Regions from separate parts of the Kineococcus endophyticus genome, predicted to be linked through region 3. Evidence: predicted binding sites of a transcription regulator. Region 3 holds the regulator's gene; each other region holds the start of a gene.
The links. The regulator LexA, encoded in region 3, represses DNA repair genes until DNA is damaged. The targets are predictions, from matches to a motif close to TCGAACANNTGTTCGA.

Region 1 (6,648 bases), on a different contig from region 3:
CCGGGTCCTCGGGGGTGTCGGGACGTCACGCACGAGAGGCGGTCCCTCAGTCGTCCGGAGCGGTCAGGACGTTCCGCCCGGCGAGGACGTGGACGCCGACGCCGGGGGAGACGGTGGTCGCCGTCCCCTCGACGGGTCGGTACGGCAGCCCCGCGATGGAGTACTCCCCGGACCACGTCGTCGTCAGCGTCACCGTCCGGTCGCCGGGGGTGGTGTACGTGTGCGTGAGCGTCTGGCGCGGGTACGCCCGTCCCGGGTCGCTCGTCGGTCCGAGCCGGCTGCCGTCGCCCAGGTCCCACGTCCAGCTCGTCGGCGTCGCCCGGATGCGGACCGGGAAACCCAGGACCGTCGTGTCGCGGACCACCGTCCCGCCCGTCGTGCGCAGGACGAGGGGGACGTTGAGGAGGGCCTGGCCGTCGTCCGGCTGCAGGTGCACCGGGCTCGCCGGCAACCCCACCCGCCGCAGGTCCGAGACCGTCACCGTCGGCAGGACCACGGGCGCCGCGTCCGCGGCCCCGGTCGTGCAGCGCGTCCCCTGGTTGATCCACTGCGCCGCGTCGCCCGTCCGCGTCCACGTCGTCGAGAACGTCTGGCCCGGCGGGCAGTTGGCGCGCGACGCCCCGCAGAAGTCGTCGCCGAAACTCCCCTCCGGTCCGTTGCGACCGCAGGCCGGGGTGCGGACGACGGTGGTGGGTGGGGCGCCTGTTCGGCGAGAGCCATGTTGTGGACTTGCAGCGGCGGGTTTCTTGACCCTCCTTGCTGTGATCGAAACATTGTCGTCAGCTGCGATGGCGGAGGAGTCGTGCAGGGGACGCGCGGCGCTGGCTGGGTTTGCGTCGAGCACCAAGACCAGGGGGGCGGACAGGAGCACTGTCGAGATGTGGACCCGGAGGCGGTTGAGGTGCAATGTCACTCAACCTCCAGCGCCATCCAGTGTCCTTGCTGCCAGACGACTTCCATCCAGAACTCGGAGTCGGGGGCGGCTTCATCAGAGCTGATCATCGAACCATTTCGGTCGAACGTGTTGTATGCCGGTCGATCGACAGTGACCGTGAGTTTCGCGTAGTCAGATGCTGGATCCCATGCGTCGATGCTCGTGCCGGTGAACTGCAACACGAACTGAGGAGTTGTGTACCCCTTCTCGCGGTACTCGTCGATGACGTCCGAGTAGAACCTGCATCCGGTGCACGACTCGACCGAGATCGAACGCAAGGTCGATGAGTCAGCCGTTTCCCGAGCGTGGTTGAGGACGCGTAGGAAGTATGCAGCGAAGAGGCTTGCTCCAGTTTCGTCCTGCACTTTGGCGCGCTCATCCAGCGTAGGGACAGAAACTCCTGCTGTCGCGGGAGAAAGAGTCGGGTCGTCCCTCATCTCGGGCGTTCTGGTGGCCTGCGCGTCGCCGTGCTCGTGGTGAGTTCCCCCAGGTGTCGAGGCCGCTGTCGAGGTCGCCGCCGCGGCGGGTGCCGGGGCCGCCGGCGCCTCCTGCGAACACCCCGCGAGCAGGCCGGCGAGGGCGAGGCCGGCGGCGGTCGCGACGAGGGGGCGGGCTGGGATCACGCCAGGCACGGTCGCACGTTCCGGGGGCGTGCGGAGCCGCTGGACGGGGTGCTGTGGATAAGTGCTGGGCCGTCCGGGTGACCCCTCGCGGCCAGTGACCCTCCGTCGCCGAGGCTCGACGCTGTGTCGTGTGGACAACCCGGTTCGCCGTTGACGCGTCCTGAGGGCGGTGGTGTAGCTTCGAGATGTGTTCGAACCGGTGTTCGAACATGATGAGACCGCTCGAGGCGCGGTCCGGGGAGAGGGGAAGCTCCGCGGGCCGCGCCCCGAGTGCGTGCTCGCGAGCCGCTTCCCCCGGCTCGCCGCACCGCGCGCTCCGCCGCGGTGCCGGCTCGAGACAGGGGAAGGGTGACGACGGTGCGACGGTTCTCCGACGCGGTGCACGTCCGCTACGGCGATGCGGACGAGGGGGAGGAGACCCCCGTGCAGTTCATCTGGCGCGGGCGGCTCTACGTCGTCCGCGAAGTCCTCTCCCGCTGGCGCGAGCGCAGCGCCTGGTGGGAGCACGCGGCCGTGGCCGCTGTCCACGGTGACGTCACCGACTCCGACGCCACCGGCCCGGGCGGGCGGCCCGCCCGCCGCCGCGTCCTCGAGATCGGCGACCTCGAACGCGAGGTCTTCCGCGTCGAGGCCAGCGTCGGCCGGGCGGGCGGCGCCGGCGTCTACGACCTCGCCCGCGCCGTCGCCCCGGGGACGGCGGCCGTGTCGGAGGTCGCTGGTACCTCTTCGTCCGAAGCGTCGGGGGACTGGCAGCTGCTGCGCGTCAGCGACTGACACCACCGACCGCCAGACCAGACCGCACGACCGGAGGAGAACGCGATGCCCACCACCTTCGACGTCCCTGCGGGCGTCCCGCGCCCGCTGACGACGGCCGCCCTCGACCTCCTCGCTCGCTGCGAGGACGAGCTGATCGCGGCGCTGCGCACGGACGACGTCGCCGAGCGCTACGTCCACGCCCACCTGGCCGCCCTGCGGGCCGGGGCCGCGATCGTCGCCGTGCACGGCCGGCCCGCCCGCGGCCGGCGCAGCGGGGGGCCGCGCAGCGTCTGGGAGATGCTGCCCGCCCTCGACCCGGGCCTGCAGGAGTGGGCCGACCGGTTCGCCGCGACGGCCGCGGTCCGGTCTGCGGTCGAGGCCGGCCGCACCGGGGTCGTGGACGCCGCGGCCGCCGACGACCTCCTGGCCCACGCCGAGCAGTTCCACCGCGTCGTCGAGGTCACGCTCGGTCTCAGCGCCCTCCAGCCGCTCGCCGGCTGACCGCGCCCGCTCCACCGCTCCACCCGTACGGTCCAGCAACTCCCGCACCACCCGGTCTTCCCCACGGGCGCGTTCCAGAAGGACGTCCCATGACCACCCTCGCTCCACCCGCCGCACCGTTCCCGCACCTGCACGTCGCCTCGGGGTACTCCCTGCGGTACGGCACCTCCACCCCCTCCGCCCTCGTGGCCCGGGCCGCCGACCTCGGCATGCCCGTCCTGGCGCTGACCGACCGCGACGGCCTCTACGGCGCCGTGAAGTTCGTCCGCGCCTGCGGTGAGGCCGGTCTGGCTCCCGTGCTCGGGGTCGACCTGGCCACCACCCCGACGGGGCTGGCCGACGGTCTGCCCGCCTGGGCCGATCCCTCCGTCGCGGTGCGCCGCACGGCGTCCCGCGCCCCGGTCCGCGGTGGGGCGGCCGTCGACCTCAGGCTCCCGCGCGTCACCGTCCTGGCCCTCGGGGCCGATGACGCCGGAGCGGGACGGGGCTGGGCGGCGCTGTGCCGACTGGTGAGCGCCACCCACCTCGGCGGGGAACGGGGCACCCCCGTCAGCAGCCTCGACCTCGTCGCCGCCCACGCGGGCGGCTCCGACGGCCGCCCTTCACTGGCGGTCCTGCTCGGGCCGGGGTCCGAACTCGGCCGGGCACTGCTGGCCCGCCGGGAGGACCTCGCCCACGCGGTCCTGCGCCGGTGGCGCGAGGTGCTGCCGGCTGGCTCGCTGCACGTGGAGGTGGTCTGCCACCACGCCCCGCCGGGCACGGCCGGCAGCGTCGAGCACGCCGCCCGGATGCTCTCCTTCGCCCGCGCCGCAGGGGTTCCGGCTGTCCTGACGGCCGCCGTCCGCTCGGCCGGGCCGGACGGCGGCCTGACCGCCGACCTGCTCGACGCGGTCCGCCGCCTCGTGCCGCTCGACACCCGGCACACCGACCGGGTCAGCGGGCAGGGCCACCTCCTGCCCAGCGTCGACATGGTCCGCACCGCGGCCGACGTCGCCCACGCCGTCGGCGACCCGTCCGCGGCCGCCGACCTGCTGACCACCACCGCCGGGCTCGCCGCCCGCGCCGTGCAGGACCCGGCCACCGACCTCGGCATCGGGGGACACCACCTGCCCGACCCCGAGGCGCTCGGGCTGACCCGCGACACCGACCAGGACGCGGTCCTGCGCGCCCGCTGCGAGGCCGGGATCGCCCGCCGGTACCCGGGGGCGGACCTCAAGGGAGAGGCGAAGGTCCTGCGCCGCCTCGACGACGAGCTCGACATCATCCGCAAGGTCGGGTTCGCCAGCTACTTCCTCACCGTCGCCGACGTCTGCGACCTCACCCGCTCGATGGGCGTCCGGGTCGCCGCCCGCGGGTCCGGGGCCGGCAGCCTCGTCAACCACCTGCTGCGCATCTCCGACGTCGAACCCCTCGGGCACCGGCTGCTCATGGAACGGTTCCTCAACCCGCGCCGCGGGCAGCTGCCCGACATCGACCTCGACGTCGAGTCGGCCCGCCGCGAGGACGTCTACGCGGCGGTCCTGGACCGCTTCGGCGGCGACCGCGTGACGTGCGTGTCGATGATGGACAGCTACCGGGTCCGCCACGCCGTGCGGGACGTCGGTGCGGCGCTGGGACTGCCCCCGGTGGAGGTCGACGCCATCGCCACCGCGTTCCCGCACCTGCGGGCCCGCGACGCCCGCAACGCCATCGCCGAACTGCCCGAGCTGCAGCGCAGCGGGCTGGGTGAGGAACGCCTCGACGTGTTCTTCGACCTCGTCGAGCGCCTCGACGGTCTGCCCCGCCACATCGCCCTGCACCCCTGCGGCGTCGTGCTGTCCAACCCCGCGCTCATGGACCGGACTCCCGTGGAGGCCAGCTGGAAGGGCTTCCCCATGAGCCAGTTCGACAAGGACGACGTGGAGGACATGGGGCTGCTCAAGCTCGACGTCCTCGGGATCCGGATGCAGTCCGCCATGGCGTACGCGGTGCAGGAGATCGCCCGGGTCGAGGAGACGGACGTCGACCTCGACGACCGGGCGCAGGTCCCGCTCGACGACCCGGCGACCTACAAGCTCATCCAGTCCACCCGCACCCTCGGCTGCTTCCAGATCGAGTCCCCGGGCCAGCGCGAACTCGTCGGCAAGTTCGGGCCGCAGACCTTCGACGACATCATCATCGACATCTCCCTCTTCCGGCCCGGGCCGGTGAAGTCGGACATGGTCACGCCCTTCCTCAAGGCCCGGCAGGGCTGGACCGCACCGCAGTACCTCGACGACCGGCTCAAGCACGTCCTCGAACCCACCTGCGGCGTCGTCGTGTTCCACGAGCAGGTCATCGAGCTCATCCAGGCCACGACCGGCCACGACCTCGCACTGTCCGACGAGTACCGCCGCCACCTCGGCACCCGCGCCGGCCAGGAGGAGATGGAACCCCAGTTCCGCCGCGGGGCCCTCGAGCACGGCTACCCCGAGGAGACGGTGGACCGGATCTGGGCGGTGCTCAAGGCGTTCGCCTCCTTCGGCTTCTGCAAGGCGCACGCCGCGGCCTTCGCCCTGCCGACCTACCAGTCGGCCTGGCTCAAGACCCACCACCCGGCGGCGTTCCTCGCCGGGGTCCTCACCCACGACCCCGGCATGTACCCCAAGCGGCTGATCCTCGACGACGCCCGCAACCTCGGGATCGCCGTCCTGGGCCTGGACGTCAACGCCTCCGGCGACACCTACCGGGTGGAACGGGTCGACCCGCCCGACCCGCTCGTCGCCGGCGACCCCGAGAACCTCGACCCCTGGCTCGGTGGCCGGGGTGTGCGCAACCCCGACGGGCTCGGCGCCGGGGTCGCCGACGGCACGGGGTTCGGCATCCGCCTGTCCCTCACCGACGTCAAGGGGATCTCCGAGGCGGAGGTGGCGCGGATCGTCGCCGGTCAGCCCTACCGGTCGCTGGCCGACCTGTGGCAGCGGGCCCGCCCGTCCCGCCCGGTGACCGAGCGACTCGTCCTCGCGGGCGCGCTGGACTCCCTGCACGGGATGCGTCCCGTCGGCCGCGCCGGGGACGCCGTGCCGCGCCGGGGTCGGACCACGCGGCGCGACCTGCTGCTGCAGGTCGCCGAACTGGACCGCTGGAGCCGTTCCGCGGGCACCGCCCCGGCGCGGGCGAGCGCCCGGCAGGTCCGCAGACCGATCGACGCCCGCGCCCTGGAGGGCGGGTCGGGGGGCCGGACGCTCGACGTGCGCGCGGCCGCGGCCTCGCAGTCGCAGGCCGCGCGGCCCGTCGACGACTCCGCCCGCACGGTGCAGCTGGCCCTCGACCTCGGCGACGCCCCCGAGGAGGTCGCGCTCAGCGGGCTGCCGGACATGACCGGTCCCGAACGGGTCCGCGCCGAGCTCGACGTGCTCGGGTTGGACGCCAGCGCCCACGTCGTCGACTTCTACACGCCGCTGCTGCGGGCGCTGCGGGTCACCCCGGCCCGCGACCTGCGCTCCCAGCGCAGCCGCGCCGAGCTCCTCGTCGCCGGGGTGAAGGTCGCCACCCAGACACCGCCCGTCCGCTCAGGGCGCCGCGTCGTCTTCCTCACCCTGGACGACACGACCGGCCCGCTGGACGCCACCTTCTTCGAGGACGCCCAGGGTCCGTACGCGGCGACGGTGTTCCACTCCTGGCTGCTCGTCGTGCGGGGCGTGCTGCGCCGGACCGGCCCGCGCGGGGTGTCCTTGCGGGCCACGGGCGCCTGGGAGCTGCCGGCCCTGTGGGACGCCTGGACCGCCGGCGGGATCGAGGCCGTCCACGAGCTGATCGCCACGGCCCCGAACCCCGAGTACTCCCGCGCCGCGACGGAGGGTGCGGCCGCGAGCC
Region 2 (6,648 bases), on a different contig from region 3:
GTGGCCCACGGGTCGTAGTCGACCTCGAGCTCGGCCTGCTCCGGCCGCTGGTCCTCGGGCACGTGCTGCAGGTTGACGCGCACCCGGTACCAGAGGGAGCTGCTGCCGCGCATGCCGTCCACGAGCACGTCGGCCTCGGCCAGCAGCGGGACGACGTCGGGGTGCTTGGCCTTCCACGACTCCAGGCCGGCCAGGACCTCGGGCTTCGTCCGGGCCCGGGCGACCTCGATGAGCGGCATGGTCTTCGTCCGCGAACCGGTGCCCTTCGGGGGTTTCTCCGCCGGGCCGAGCCGTTCGGCGAGGTCGAGCAGCGCCTGCAGGGAACCCCCGGTCCCGTCCATGCCCGCCCACGGGTCACCGCCGAGTTCGGCCCAGCGCCGCGGGACGGTGAGGACCGTGTGGTCCTCGGGCCGCACGTCGCGCACCTCGTCCCACGTCAGGGGCGTCGAGACCCGGGCGTCCGGCAGCGCGCGCACCGAGTAGGCCGAGGCGACGGTGCGGTCCTTGGCGTTCTGGTTGAAGTCGACGAACACGCCTTCGCCGCGTTCCTCCTTCCACCAGCGGCTCGTGGCCAGGCCCTCGGCGCGGTTCTCCACCTCGCGCGCCACGGTCTCGGCCGCGAGCCGCACCTGCGGGTAGGACCACACGCCGGGGTCGATGGGGGCGTAGACGTGGAAACCCCGGGAACCGGACGTCTTGGGCCACGCGGTGAGCCCGTGGTCGGCCAGCACGTCGCGGGCGACGAACGCGACGTCGACGATCTGGTGCCAGTCCACCCCGGGCTGGGGGTCGAGGTCGATCCGCAGTTCCACCGGGTGGTCGAGGTCCTCGGCCAGCACGGGGTGGGGGTTGAGGTCCACGCAGTTGAGGTTGAGCACCCAGGCGAGCGAGGCCTCGTCCCGCACGACCGTCTCGGCGGCCGACGTCCCGCGGGCGTAGTGGAGTTCGGCGACCTCGATCCAGTCGGGCCGCTTCTCCGGGGCCCGCTTCTGGAACACCGCCTCGGCCTCGATGCCCTTGACGAAGCGCTTGAGCACCATGGGCCGCCCCCGCACCCCGCGCAGCGCCCCGTCGGCGACCGTCAGGTAGTAGCGGACGAGGTCGAGCTTCGTCGTCCCGGTCTGCGGAAAGACCACCTTGTCGGGGCTGGTGATCCTCACCTCGCGGCCGGCGAGCTCCAGGACGTGCTGCGTGGACGCCACGTCCGCAGACTAGGGGCCGCTCAGCTCCGGCGCAGGGCGTCGTGGCGCAGGACGGCGTGCACGCCCCACGTGCGGTTCGCGACCTGCGTGACGCGCAGGTCCGCGCAACTGCTCAGCAGGGCCAGCGCGGTCAGGCGGTCGAGTTCGTGCTCGGCGGCCACCCACGTCACGAGGTCCCCCAGGGCCGCGTCGGTGGCGGCGTTCAGGTCGGCGTCGAAGCCGAACGTGATCCGCTCGGTCGGGGTCACCGCGTGCACGGTGGGCAGGGCCGGGTCGGCGACGACGGAGACGGTGAGTTCCGTCGTCGTCGCGCACTCCACCGCGGTGCCGCAGACCTCACCGTCGCCCTGCGCGGCGTGCCCGTCGCCGAGGCACAGCAACGCGCCCGGGACGTGCACGGGCAGGAACAGCGTCGAGCCCGCGACGAGGGACCGGCAGTCGACGTTCCCGCCGTGACCGGGCCGCGGGGGGATCGTCGAGTGCCGCCCGGGCGCGGCCGGCGTCGTCCCCACGACACCGAGGAACGGGGCGGTGTCGACCGTGAACCCCAGCTGGTTCGTCGCGGTCCCGCCGTCGACGTCCCACAGCAGGTCCACGCGTCCGGTGGTGCCGAGCCGCTGGTTCAGCGGGGTGTCCATGCCGGCGACCGTCCAGCCCCAGTCGCCCGTGCGGATCGAGTGGAACGTCACCGCCAGGACGTCGCCGGGTTCGGCGCCGCGGACGGCGACCGGGCCGGTGAGGCAGTGCCCCTCGGCGTCCTCGAGCAGGCGCGGGGTGGGGGCGCCGGGGTGCTCGGGCCGACGGGTGAACCCGTGCGCGTCGAGGGCCTCGACGGTGAAGCGCTCGCCGCTGTCGACCGTGAGGACCGGTTCCAGCGCGGGGTCGAAGGCGTCGGTGACGGTGCCGGGCGCCGGGCGGAGGACCTGCTGTGCGGGAGTCACGGGTTGATCCTCTCCCCGACGGGGACGCCACGCTCAGGCCGGAACCGTCGACTCCCGCACCACGAGCCGGGTCGGGAGCGTCGTCGTCCCGGGAGAGGGCTCTCCGGCCACGGCCTGCAGCAGGAGTTCCCCCGCGCGCCGTCCCAGGGCCTCCAGGCCGAGGTTCACGGTCGTCAGCGGTGGCCGCGACGCCAGGGCGATGACGTCCCAGTCGTCGAACCCGACGACGGCCACGTCCTGCGGCACCCGGCGGCCCGCGTCGCGCAGCCCGTCGCACAGGCCGCGCGCGATCTGGTCGCTGCCGCACGTCACCGCGTCGAGGTCGGGGTGTCGGCGCAGCAGCAGGTCCGCGGCCAGCCGTCCCCAGCGCTCGCTCCAGTCGCCGTGCAGCACGGGCCCGGCGAACGCCTCGCCCGCCGTCCGCTCGGCGGCCTCGGCGCGCACGCGGGTGGCGTGGTGGTCGGCCGGACCGGTGACGTGCGCGACGCGGCGGCGCCCGAGGTCCAGGACGTGCTGGACCGCGTCGGCGGCGCCGGCCGCCTGGTCGGCGACGAGCGAGGTGTCCCGGGCGTCCTGCGAGGGCGTGAACGCGTAGACGACCGGGACGCTGGCGGCCAGCGGCGGCCGCGGGTCGGTGCGCCGGCCCGTGACGATGATCCCGTCGACCCGCCGTGCCTGCAGCGTCCGCAGGTAGTGCTGCTCGCGCAGCGGGTCGTCGCGGCTGTCGCACAGCAGGACGCTCATCTCCCCGGCGCCCAGCGCGTTCTCCGCGCCGAGCATGACGGGGATCGAGAAGCGGCCGAAGCTGTCGGTGGTGATGAGCCCGACGGTGTAGCTGCGCCCGGAGGACAGGCCCCGTCCGACCGGGTCCGGGGTGAACCCCAGCTGCTCGGCCGCCCGGCGCACGCGGTCGCGGGTCTCGGCGCGCAGCTGCCCCGTCCCGTTGAGCGCCTTGGAGGCCGTCCCCGCCGAGACGCCCGCCAGCGCGGCGACGTCCACGATCCGCACCGGAACGACGCTTTCCGTCACTGCCCACCTCCCGACCCGTTGAGTCGCAGCAGACTACCGCGCTCTTGACGGGCCAGGGCGCCCGTTCTAGATTCGGAGCAGAAAACGTGTTCCGGAGTTTCCGGACACGCCGGCACCGCCTCGATGGAGAGCTCATGACCAGCACGACCGCTGGACCGGACCTGACCGTCACGCCCGGTACCTCCCCGGTGAACGCGCCCGTCGCCCCGACCGCGGACGCGGCCGTGGCGCTGCAGCCCGTCCCGCTCGGCGCCTCGCGCAGCACCGGCGGTTTCTGGTTCGAGCGCATGCAGGCCAACCGCCGCCAGGCGATCCGGACGGGCTACGAGAAGCTCGAGACCGCCGGGAACCTGCGGAACCTGCGCATCGCCGCCGGGATCGAGCAGGGCGAGGCCAAGGGCCCGATCTTCATGGACTCCGACGTCTACAAGTGGCTCGAGGCGGCGGGGTGGGAGTACGGCCGCGAGGCCGACGAGGAGGTCCTCGGCTGGATCCGCGAGGTCACCGCCGTCGTCGCGGCCGCGCAGGCCGAGGACGGCTACCTCGACTCCGTCCAGCAGGTCCGCGGGAAGGGCGAGCGCTACACCGACCTGCACTGGAGCCACGAGCACTACTGCGCCGGGCACCTCTTCCAGGCCGCCGTCGCCGTCCACCGCAGCACGGGCGACAACGGCCTGCTCGACGTCGCCGTCAAGCTCGCCGACCACCTCGTCGCGACCTTCGGGGCGGGGAAGACCGAGGAGGTCGACGGACACCCCGTCGTCGAGATGGGTCTGGTCGAGCTGTTCCGCGAGACCGGGAACCGCGCCTACCTCGACCTCGCGCGCTGGTTCGTCGACGCCCGCGGGCACGGCATCATCCAGACGAAGCACGACTCCGAACCGACGTACTTCTCCGACCGCGTGCCCGTGCGCGAGGCCACCTCACCCGAGGGCCACTCGGTCCGGGCCGTCTACCTCACGGCCGGCGCGGCGGACGTGGCCGCCGAGACCGGCGACGCGGAACTGCTCGACGCCCTCGTGCGCCAGTGGGAGGGGATGCTCGCCTCGAAGACGTACGTGACGGGCGGCATCGGGGCGCGCTGGGACTGGGAGCAGTTCGGCGACCACTACGAGCTCGGCCCCGACCGCGCCTACGCCGAGACCTGCGCGGCGATCGCGAGCGTGCAGTGGAGCTACCGCCTGCTGCTGGCGACGGGGGAGGCGCGCTACGCCGACCTGGTCGAGCGGACCCTCTACAACGCCTTCCTGCCCGGGGTGTCCCTGGCCGGGACGGAGTACTTCTACGTCAACGCCCTGCAGCTGCGGCACGGTGCGCACGCCGAGGAGGAACGCAGCGTCGCGCACGGCCGGCGGCCCTGGTTCGACTGCGCCTGCTGCCCGCCGAACATCATGCGGACGCTGTCCCAGCTCGACGCCTACGTCGCGACGAGCGCCGACCGTGACGGGGTTCCCGGGGTCCAGCTGCACCAGTTCACGACGGGTGAGGTCGAGGCCGGCGGGGTCCGGCTCCGCGTGAGCACCGACTACCCCTGGGACGGGACCGTCCGCGTCGAGGTGCTGGACTCCCCCGGGGAGTTCGAGCTCGCGCTGCGCGTCCCCGGGTGGGCCGAGGGCGCCACCGCCACCGCCGCCGGGGAGGCCCTCGCGACGACCCCTGGCGAGTACCTGCGGGTGCGCCGGGAGTTCGCGGCCGGTGACGTCGTCGAACTCGTCCTGCCGATGACCGTCCGTCCCGTCGAGGCCGACCCGCGCGTCGACGCCGTGCGCGGCTGCGTCGTCGTCGAACGCGGGCCGCTCGTCTACGCCGTCGAGCAGGTCGACCTGCCCGACGGCCTCGTCGCCGACGACGTCCGCGTCCGCGTCGCCGAACTGCGGGGCGCCCGCGCCGAGCACCGCCCCGACCTGCTCGAGGGGGTCACCGTCCTGCACCTGCCCGTGCACGCGGCGGCGGCCGCCGCGACGGGTCCGCTGTACCGCCCGGCCGGGGACGACCCCGCGCCGCAGGCCGAGGACGCCACCCAGGTCGTCCCGGCCGTGCCGTACTACGCCTGGGCCAACCGCGAGCTCGGCGCGATGCGCGTCTGGCTGCCGCGGGCCTGACCCCGGCCCGGTCCGGAACTCGTTCCCCAGGAGGTGCGATGGAGCTCCACCGCAGGACCCTGCTCGCGCTGGGAGGGCTCGCCGGTCTGTCGGCGCTCCTGCCCTCCTGCGCGTCGCAACTGCCCGAGGCCGACGTCACGGCCGCCGGCTTCGGCCAGGACGCGACCGGGACCGTCCGGTTGTGGTGCCGGGCGGCGACGGTCGTCGGCGTCCGGCAGGTCGTCGACGCGTTCAACGCCTCGCAGGACGCCGTCACCGTCGAGGTGACACCCGTCCTCGACGGTCAGTACGTCACCAAGCTCGCCACGGCCATCCGCGGCGGGAACGTGCCGGACATCGTGGACATCGACGACATCAACTCGATGCTCTTCATCTACCGCGACTCGTTCACGGACCTGACGCCGCTCGTGCAGCAGCTGGGTTTCGCCGACCAGCTGAACCCCGGCCAGCTGGCTCTCGCGACGCGGGACGAGAAGCACTACGGCGTCCCGTACATCGCCGACAACTCGGCGCTGTTCTACAACACCGAGCTGTTCGAGAAGGCCGGTCTGGACCCGGCGGACCACACGCAGGACTTCGACGGCCTGCTCGAGGCGGCCCGGGCGATCGGGGCCCTGGGGGACGGGACGTACGGCTGGTCGGTCGACGGCAACGCGGCCGGCATCCTGGGGTTCGTCGTGCAGCCGCACATCTGGGCGGCGAAGGCCCCGAACATCGTCGGGGACGTGGGGGAGCAGCGCGGGTCGATCGCGGACAACGACGCCGTCCGGCGCACGTTCGAGCTCTACCGGACGATGTGGGACGAGAAGCTCATGCCGCAGGGGAACTTCTCCGGCGACGGGTCCCGCTGGGGCGCGGACTTCCGCGACGGCACGGTCGGGCTCTTCCCGGCGAACTTCTCCGTCGCGGCCCTCAACGCCTCCGAGGAGATGCGCGCCAAGACCGGGGTCGTCCTGCTCCCAGGACCGGACGGGGGACGGGCCACCTTCGCCGGCGGGGACAACCTCTGCATCCCGCGGGGCGCCGCCAACGCGTCGGGGGCCTGGCAGTTCGCCCGGTTCGCCCTCGACCTGCCGCAGCAGGAGAACCTGCCCGCCGGCGGGTACATCCCCGTCCGCTCCGACGCCGCCACCGAGCAGTACCGCGAGAAGTTCCCGCTCGCGGTGGCGCCGCTGGACGGGATCGCGGGGGCGTACGCCCCGACGACGCTCGCCTACAACCTGCTGTTCAACCAGCAGGACTCGCCGTGGATCGCGGCGTTCCGCCGAGCCGTCTTCGACGGGGACCTCGACGGGGCGCTGGCGCAGGGGCAGAAGGACTTCGACCGCATCCTGGAACAGGCGCAACTGTGAGCACCCTCGAGAGAAACCCCCG
Region 3 (6,648 bases):
TGGGGCTGTTCTCCTCCCGCCGGGCGGCGGAGGAGGCCGCCGAGGCGCTGCGCGGCCGGCTCTCCACCCCCGTGCTCTGCCAGGGCGACGACCGGCTGCCCAAGCTCGTCCGGGACTTCACCGACGACCCCGCGACGTCCCTGTTCGGGACGCTGTCCCTGTGGCAGGGCGTCGACGTGCCGGGGGACAGCTGCTCCCTCGTCGTCATCGACCGCATCCCCTTCCCGCGCCCGGACGACCCGCTGATGTCGGCCCGGTCGCGGGCCGTGGACGCCGCGGGCGGCAACGGGTTCCTCACCGTTTCGGTCTCCCACGCCGCCGTCCGCCTCGCCCAGGGGGCGGGCCGGCTCATCCGGGCCACGGGGGACAAGGGGGTCGTCGCGGTGCTCGACTCCCGCCTGGCCACCGCCCGGTACGGGGGGTTCCTGCGCGAGTCCCTGCCGGACTTCTGGCCCACGACGTCCACGGACACGGTCCTGGCCTCGTTGCGGAGGCTGAGCGGGTGACGAGAACCCCGACCCCTGGCGCCGGGACGGGCGCTCCGTGGCATCCTCGGGGGGTGGCCACCGTCGGCTTCCTCCACTCCGCGCACGCGCACGTGCGCACCTTCAGCGATCTCCTGGCCGAGCGTGACGACACCGTCACCGGCCAGCACCTCGTCGACACCGGGCTGCTGACCGCAGCCCGCTCGCACGGCGTCGACAGCGTGCGTCCGGCGCTCGCGGACCGGCTGCGCCGGCTCGTGGCCGAGGGCGCCGACGTCGTCGTGTGCACGTGCTCCACGCTCGGCCCGACCGCCAAGCAGGTCGGCGCCGAGATGGGGCTGCGCGTCGTGCGCGTCGACCGTCCGATGGCCGAGGCCGCCGTGCTCGCCGGGCGGCGCGTCGCGGTCGTGGCCTCCCTGGACGAGGCCGCCGCCACCCTCATGCCGCTGCTGCACGAGTGCGCGGCGACCACGGGGCGCGCGGTGGAGTTCGTCGAGGTGCGCTGCACGGACACCTGGTCGGCCTTCGAGGCCGGCGACCTCCTGACCTACACCACGGGGGTCGCCGACGCCGTGCGCCGAGCGGTCCTGCCGCTCGACCCGCCCGTGGACGTCGTCGTGCTGGCGCAGGCGAGCATGCTCGACGCGGCGCCCCTGCTGCGCGACCTGCACGTTCCCGTGCTCACCTCGCCGCGGCTGGCGATCGAGGCGGCGGTCGAGCTGGTCCAGCCCGTCCGCTGACCCCGCCGGGCACGGTGCCCGGCGGGACCGGGGACGTCAGAGGCTGCGCAGGACCGCGGTGACCTTGCCGAGGACCGTCGCCTCGTCGCCGTCGATGGGCTCGAAGAGCGGGTTGCGGGGCAGCAGCTTGACGTGACCGTCCTTGCGCTGGAACACCTTCACGGTGGCCTCGCCGTCGATCATGGCGGCGACGACGTCACCGTTGTCGGCCGTGGGCTGCTGGCGCACGACGACCCAGTCGCCGTCGCAGATGGCGGCGTCGATCATCGACTCCCCGACGACCCGGAGCATGAAGTGCTCACCCGCACCGATGAGCTGCGCGGGCAGGGGGAACACCTCCTCGACGAGCTCCTCGGCGAGGATGGGGCCACCGGCGGCGATGCGTCCCACGAGCGGCACGTACGTCGGCGTGGGACGGCCGTCGTCGGCGGTGCCCTCCACCCCGGAGATGAGCCCCCAGCCGAACTGCGGGGCGGGCGTCACGACCTCGAGGGTGCGCGGACGTCGCGGGTCCTTGCGCAGGTACCCCATCTTCTCGAGCGTCTTCACCTGGTGGGCCACGCTGCTCGGGCTCGTGAGCCCGACGGCCTGACCGATCTCGCGCATGCTCGGCGGGTACCCGCGCGACTCCACGCACTCCTTGATGGCGTGCAGCACGCGCCGCTGGCGGTTCGTCAGGCCGTCGCGGACCACGGGGGCGTCCGGGAACTCGTGGACCGTCCCGAGGGTGTCGGCGTCCTCGCCCGCTGCGTCCGTCGTTCCGTCCAGCGCGTCGGCCACGTCCTGCTCCTGTCTGCGGTTCGCCCGGACCGGAGGTGCTCCGGTGGCCGCCACGGTAGCCAGCGCGCCCGCGATGATCAAACAGGTGTTCGAACCGGCGTGTCGCCCGTCCTCGCGCGAACCCCGTCGCGTCCCTGTCGCGGGCCTGTTGCGGGCCTGTCGCAGGCCCCTGCCGGTGCCTAGGGTCGGAGCATGTGCCGGAACATCCGCCAGTTGCACAACTTCGCTCCGCCCGCCACGTCGGAGGAGGTGCAGGCCGCCGCCCTGCAGTACGTCCGCAAGGTCGCCGGGACCACCCGCCCGTCGGCGCGCAACCAGGAGGCCTTCGACCGGGCCGTGGCGGCCGTCGCGCACGCGACCGCCCACCTGCTCGACGACCTCGTGACGAGCGCCCCGCCCAAGGACCGCGAGGTCGAGGCGGCCCGGGCGCGCGAACGGGCGGCCAAGCGCTACGCGTCCTGAGAGGCGGTCCTTCGAGCGTCCTCGCAGGTCAGGCCGTCTGTCGGAGGTCGGTGGCAACGTCTGTCGGCGTCACCCCCTCGCCCGTCCCGGGCTCCGGGGGTTGCGCTCCACCGTTCGAACGGTGGTAGAACAGACGTGCCCGGTCGAACACCCGTTCGAGCAGGCGCCCCCGAGATGGAGGTCCACGCTCGTGAGCACCACCGCCCTCGCCCCGTCCTTCGCGGCCCCCGCGCCGTTCGCCGGCGGCGCCCGTCCGGCCCGCCGTCCCCGGCCCGTCCGCCGTCCGCGCTGCGCCCGCCCCGTCGTCGAGCGTCCCGCCGAGCGCGCGACCGCCCGCCGCCCGCTCCGGCTGACCCGTCGCGGTCGCCTGCTCGTCACGTGCACCGCCGCCACGGCGCTGACCAGTGCCGTCGTCGCCGTCACCGGCGCGTTCACGGGGGCGTCGGCCGGGGTCGACCGGGCCCCGGCTCCGGTCGTCGTCACGGTCGCCCCCGGCCAGACGCTCTCCTCGATCGCGACGCAGTGGGCGCCGACGGAGGACTGGCGCGAGGTGGCCGGCGACATCGTCGACCTCAACGGCCTGCCCTCCATGACGCTGGAGGCGGGGCAGCGCCTCACGATGCCGAGCCGGCCCGACCGGCACTGACGTGGAGCCCCCGGTGCCCACCCCGCGCCAGGACGGCTGTGTTGCTGTGAGCGCCCGCCGCGACGTACGGTCGAGGCTGGGCCACAGGACTCGAACGGTCGCGGGGGAGGAAGTCGGGGTGCACTGTCCGTTCTGCCGGCACGAGGACTCTCGTGTCGTGGACTCCCGCACGACCGACGACGGCACCTCCATCCGTCGTCGTCGCCAGTGCCCGAACTGCTCCAAGCGGTTCACGACGGTCGAGACGGCGAGCCTGACCGTGGTCAAGCGCTCCGGCGCCCCCGAACCCTTCAGCCGGGCGAAGATCGCCTCCGGCGTCCGCAAGGCCTGTCAGGGCCGGCCGGTGAGCGAGGACGACATCGCGCTCCTGGCCCACCGCGTCGAGGAGGCCGTCCGGGCCCAGGGGGCCGCCGAGATCGACGCCCACCAGGTGGGGCTGGCGACGCTGCCCTTCCTGCAGGAGCTCGACGAGGTCGCCTACCTGCGCTTCGCGTCCGTCTACCAGGCCTTCGACTCCCTGGCCGACTTCGAGAAGGCCATCGACCGGCTGCGGTCCGAGCGCGAGGCGGGGCTGCGGGCCGTCGCGCAGGACGACGCGAGCCCCGTGCCCACCGCCGGCTGATCGGGCCACCGCGGCGCACCCCTGTGCGCAGTGCCGTCCTGCCTGCGGCGATGATGGGCGGATGCTCGATCCGGCGTCCCTCTACTCCTACGAGGGTGAGCGCCCCGCCCTCGTCGAACCCCCTCTGGTCGTGGCGCTGTCGGGCTTCATCGACGCCGGCGCCGCCGTCCGGCAGACCGTCGAGCACCTGCTGGCCACGTGCCGGCACGAGGTGGTCGCGACCTTCGACGTCGACCAGCTCCACGACTACCGGGCGCGCCGCCCCACGATGACCTTCGGCGGCCAGAACTGGCTCGACGTCGAACCGCCCCGGCTGCGCCTGCTGAGGGTCTTCGACGAGGAGGGGTCCTCGCTGCTCATGCTGTCCGGCCCCGAGCCGGACGTGCAGTGGGAACGGTTCTGCGCCGCGGTCTGGCGCATCGTCGACGAGCTGGGCGTCGGCCTGGTCACGGTCCTGTCCGCCGCCCCCACCGCGGTCCCGCACACGCGCCCGTCCGGGGTCACGGCCAGCGCGAGCCGTCCCGAGCTCCTCGAGGGGTACCGGACTTGGGACGTCGAGGCCCAGGTGCCCGGCCACGCGTCCGCGCTGCTGCACCTGCGCGGAGCGCAGGCCGGGCGCGACGTCATCTCCGTCCTCGCCCACGTCCCCCACTACCTCGCCGGCAGCGACTACCCCGACGCCGCGGCCGTCCTGGTCCGCACGCTGTCCGGGGCCACGGGCGTCGCCGTCGACGTCACGGCGCTGCAGGAGGCCGCGGCGGTCACCCGCGTCGAGGTCGACCGGCAGGTGTCCGAGTCGCCCGAGGCGGCGTCGGTCGTGACCGCGCTGGAGGAGCAGTACGACGCCTCCGGGGACGAGGGGCGCGGGACGAGCGCCGCGAGTGCGTTCCTGCCCACGGCCGACGAGATCGCCGAGGAGTTCGAGCGGTTCCTGGCCAAGCGCGACGAGGACTCCGGGCCGGAGTGAGCCGCCCGGGCTCGCGTTCAGGTCCGGGCGCTCGCGCCGTCCGTCCCGACGCTGCCCCCGGCCGCGCCCGAGACGTGGTGCAGCAGAGCCTGTCCGTAGGCGTCTGAGGCGTCGCGCGCCTCGAACGCGTCGGCGCCGTCCTCGTCGAGCAGCAGCACCCGGTACAGCGGACCCTCGGCGTCGGCGCGGCGTTCCAGGCGCGTGAAGCGGTCGCCGAGCAGGTCGCGCAGCTGGTGCTCGGCCGGCAACCAGCACGCCTCGGGCTGGTCGACGGAGTCCAGGGCCCACTCCGTCGTCCCGTTGAAGCCGATGACGCGGCCCGTCGGGTGGTCGTGCACCTCGACCGTCATGTCGGACAGCGTGAAGACGTCGGCGTCCATGTCCCGGTGGGGGATGACGAAGCGGTCCCCGGAGGCGGGGTGCCACGCCAGGCCGGCGTCCTTGAGGCGCAGGGCGAGGTCGAGGGAGATCACCCGCCCAGCATGGACCCCCGCCGCACGCCCCGTCGTGCCGGAACGGTCCGGGCACGGTAGGAACGTCCACCATGGACGCCAGCTCTCTCGACCTCGACGCCGCCCGCGAGCGGCTCCTCACCATGCAGCGCGACCTGCAGACCACGATCGACGACCTCGTCGCCCGGCTGGAGTCCGGCAGCACGCCGGACGCGGCCGAGGGCGGGCAGGACGCCGGCGACATGGGCGCCCACGAGCAGCAGGCCGCCGAGAACGAAGGCCTGCTGGAGGGAGCGCGCCGACGCCTGGACAGCGTGCACGACGCCCTCAAGCGGATCGAGGACGGCACCTACGGCGTCTCCGTGGTCTCCGGGCAGCCGATCCCGCCCGAGCGCCTCGAGGCGCTCCCGGACGCGGCGACCCTGGCCGGGGAGAAGCTCTAGGTCAGCGCAGCCGCTGCAGGCTCCGGTGGTCGTCGGCGGGCCGGTCCCCGTCGACGACCGCCAGCACCGACATCGAGTCCAGCCGCACGTCCCCGGCGGTCGTGAGGAAGGCCGTGTCCGCCGCGTCCCGTCCCGCGCTGATGCGGACCAGGGACGGGCGCGGGGCCAGCCGGGTGGCGTCGACCACCTCCCACGACCCCCGCGGGGCGGCTTCCACGACGGCGTGGAAGTCCATGGGGGACAGGCCCGGCGCGTAGACGGCCACCACCCGGGCGGGCACGTCCAGCGCGCGCAGCAGCGCGGTGGTGAGGTGGGCGAAGTCGCGGCAGACGCCCTGCCGGTCCACGAAGGTCTCCAGGGCGCCGTCGGTGGGCGTGCTCGACCCGCTGACGTACGCCGTCCGGGCCCCCACCCACTCCGCGACCGCGCGCGGCAGGTCCTCGCGGGGCACCGAGGCGAACTCCGCCGCCGCCGCCCGCGCGAGCCGGTCCGAGGGGCAGTACCGGCTGGGCCGGGTGTACTCCCAGCGCTCGGCCGGTGTGAGGGCTGCGGGGTCGCCGCCCTCCGGCGCCACCGAGGCCTCGTAGAGGACGCCGACGTCGCCCGCGGGCAGCGTGGTGTGGTGCAGCACCGTCCCGTCGGGCAGGACGTCCGCGTCGACGGCGACGGGCCCGTCGGGTCCGGTGACGACCAGCTCCTCCGAGCGCACCGGGACGCCGGGGCGGCGGGCGACGGCGACGAGCAGGCTCGCCTCGGTCGGGCGGTCGGCGTGGAGCTGCAGGTGGACGCGGACGGAGGTGCGGGACACGACACGATCCTGCCCGAGTCCGCCGGGCGCGCCCGCCGCGAGGTGCGGGGTGCGGAGCCGGCTCCTACCGTGCGACCCGTGCGCATCGTCATCGCCGGAGGACACGGGAAGATCGCCCAGCTGCTCGGCCGCCTCGCCGCCGACCGCGGGGACGAGGTCGTCGGGCTCGTCCGCAACCCCGACCACGTCGCGGACCTCGGCGCGCTGGGGGTGACGGGGGTGGTGCGCGACCTCGAGGGGCTG

Region 1: AB1207_RS01800 (DUF6504 family protein) is a predicted target of LexA. The motif match lies at 1,749-1,764, and genes of this name have one in related genera.
Region 2: AB1207_RS03660 (glycoside hydrolase family 127 protein) is a predicted target of LexA. The motif match lies at 3,251-3,266, and genes of this name have one in related genera.

What each region holds. Positions count from the first base shown of each region.
Region 1 covers NZ_JBFNQN010000001.1:371,283-377,930, forward strand. The annotation lists gene AB1207_RS01790 (PKD domain-containing protein) at 47-496, opposite strand; gene AB1207_RS01795 (DUF6318 family protein) at 910-1,557, opposite strand; gene AB1207_RS01800 (DUF6504 family protein) at 1,906-2,331, shown strand; gene AB1207_RS01805 (SAV_6107 family HEPN domain-containing protein) at 2,377-2,814, shown strand; gene AB1207_RS01810 (DNA polymerase III subunit alpha) at 2,904-6,648, shown strand, end outside.
Region 2 covers NZ_JBFNQN010000002.1:285,119-291,766, reverse strand. The annotation lists gene AB1207_RS03675 (DNA polymerase domain-containing protein) at 1-1,202, opposite strand, end outside; gene AB1207_RS03670 (acetamidase/formamidase family protein) at 1,223-2,143, opposite strand; gene AB1207_RS03665 (LacI family DNA-binding transcriptional regulator) at 2,177-3,151, opposite strand; gene AB1207_RS03660 (glycoside hydrolase family 127 protein) at 3,307-5,274, shown strand; gene AB1207_RS03655 (ABC transporter substrate-binding protein) at 5,313-6,626, shown strand; gene AB1207_RS03650 (carbohydrate ABC transporter permease) at 6,623-6,648, shown strand, end outside.
Region 3 covers NZ_JBFNQN010000005.1:96,380-103,027, reverse strand. The annotation lists gene AB1207_RS08300 (ATP-dependent DNA helicase) at 1-506, shown strand, start outside; gene AB1207_RS08295 (aspartate/glutamate racemase family protein) at 560-1,225, shown strand; gene lexA (transcriptional repressor LexA) at 1,262-2,005, opposite strand; gene AB1207_RS08285 (DUF2277 domain-containing protein) at 2,198-2,467, shown strand; gene AB1207_RS08280 (LysM peptidoglycan-binding domain-containing protein) at 2,658-3,113, shown strand; gene nrdR (transcriptional regulator NrdR) at 3,232-3,735, shown strand; gene AB1207_RS08270 (proteasome assembly chaperone family protein) at 3,797-4,702, shown strand; gene AB1207_RS08265 (pilus assembly protein CpaE) at 4,720-5,175, opposite strand; gene AB1207_RS08260 (TraR/DksA family transcriptional regulator) at 5,247-5,597, shown strand; gene AB1207_RS08255 (transglutaminase-like domain-containing protein) at 5,599-6,405, opposite strand; gene AB1207_RS08250 (NAD(P)H-binding protein) at 6,484-6,648, shown strand, end outside.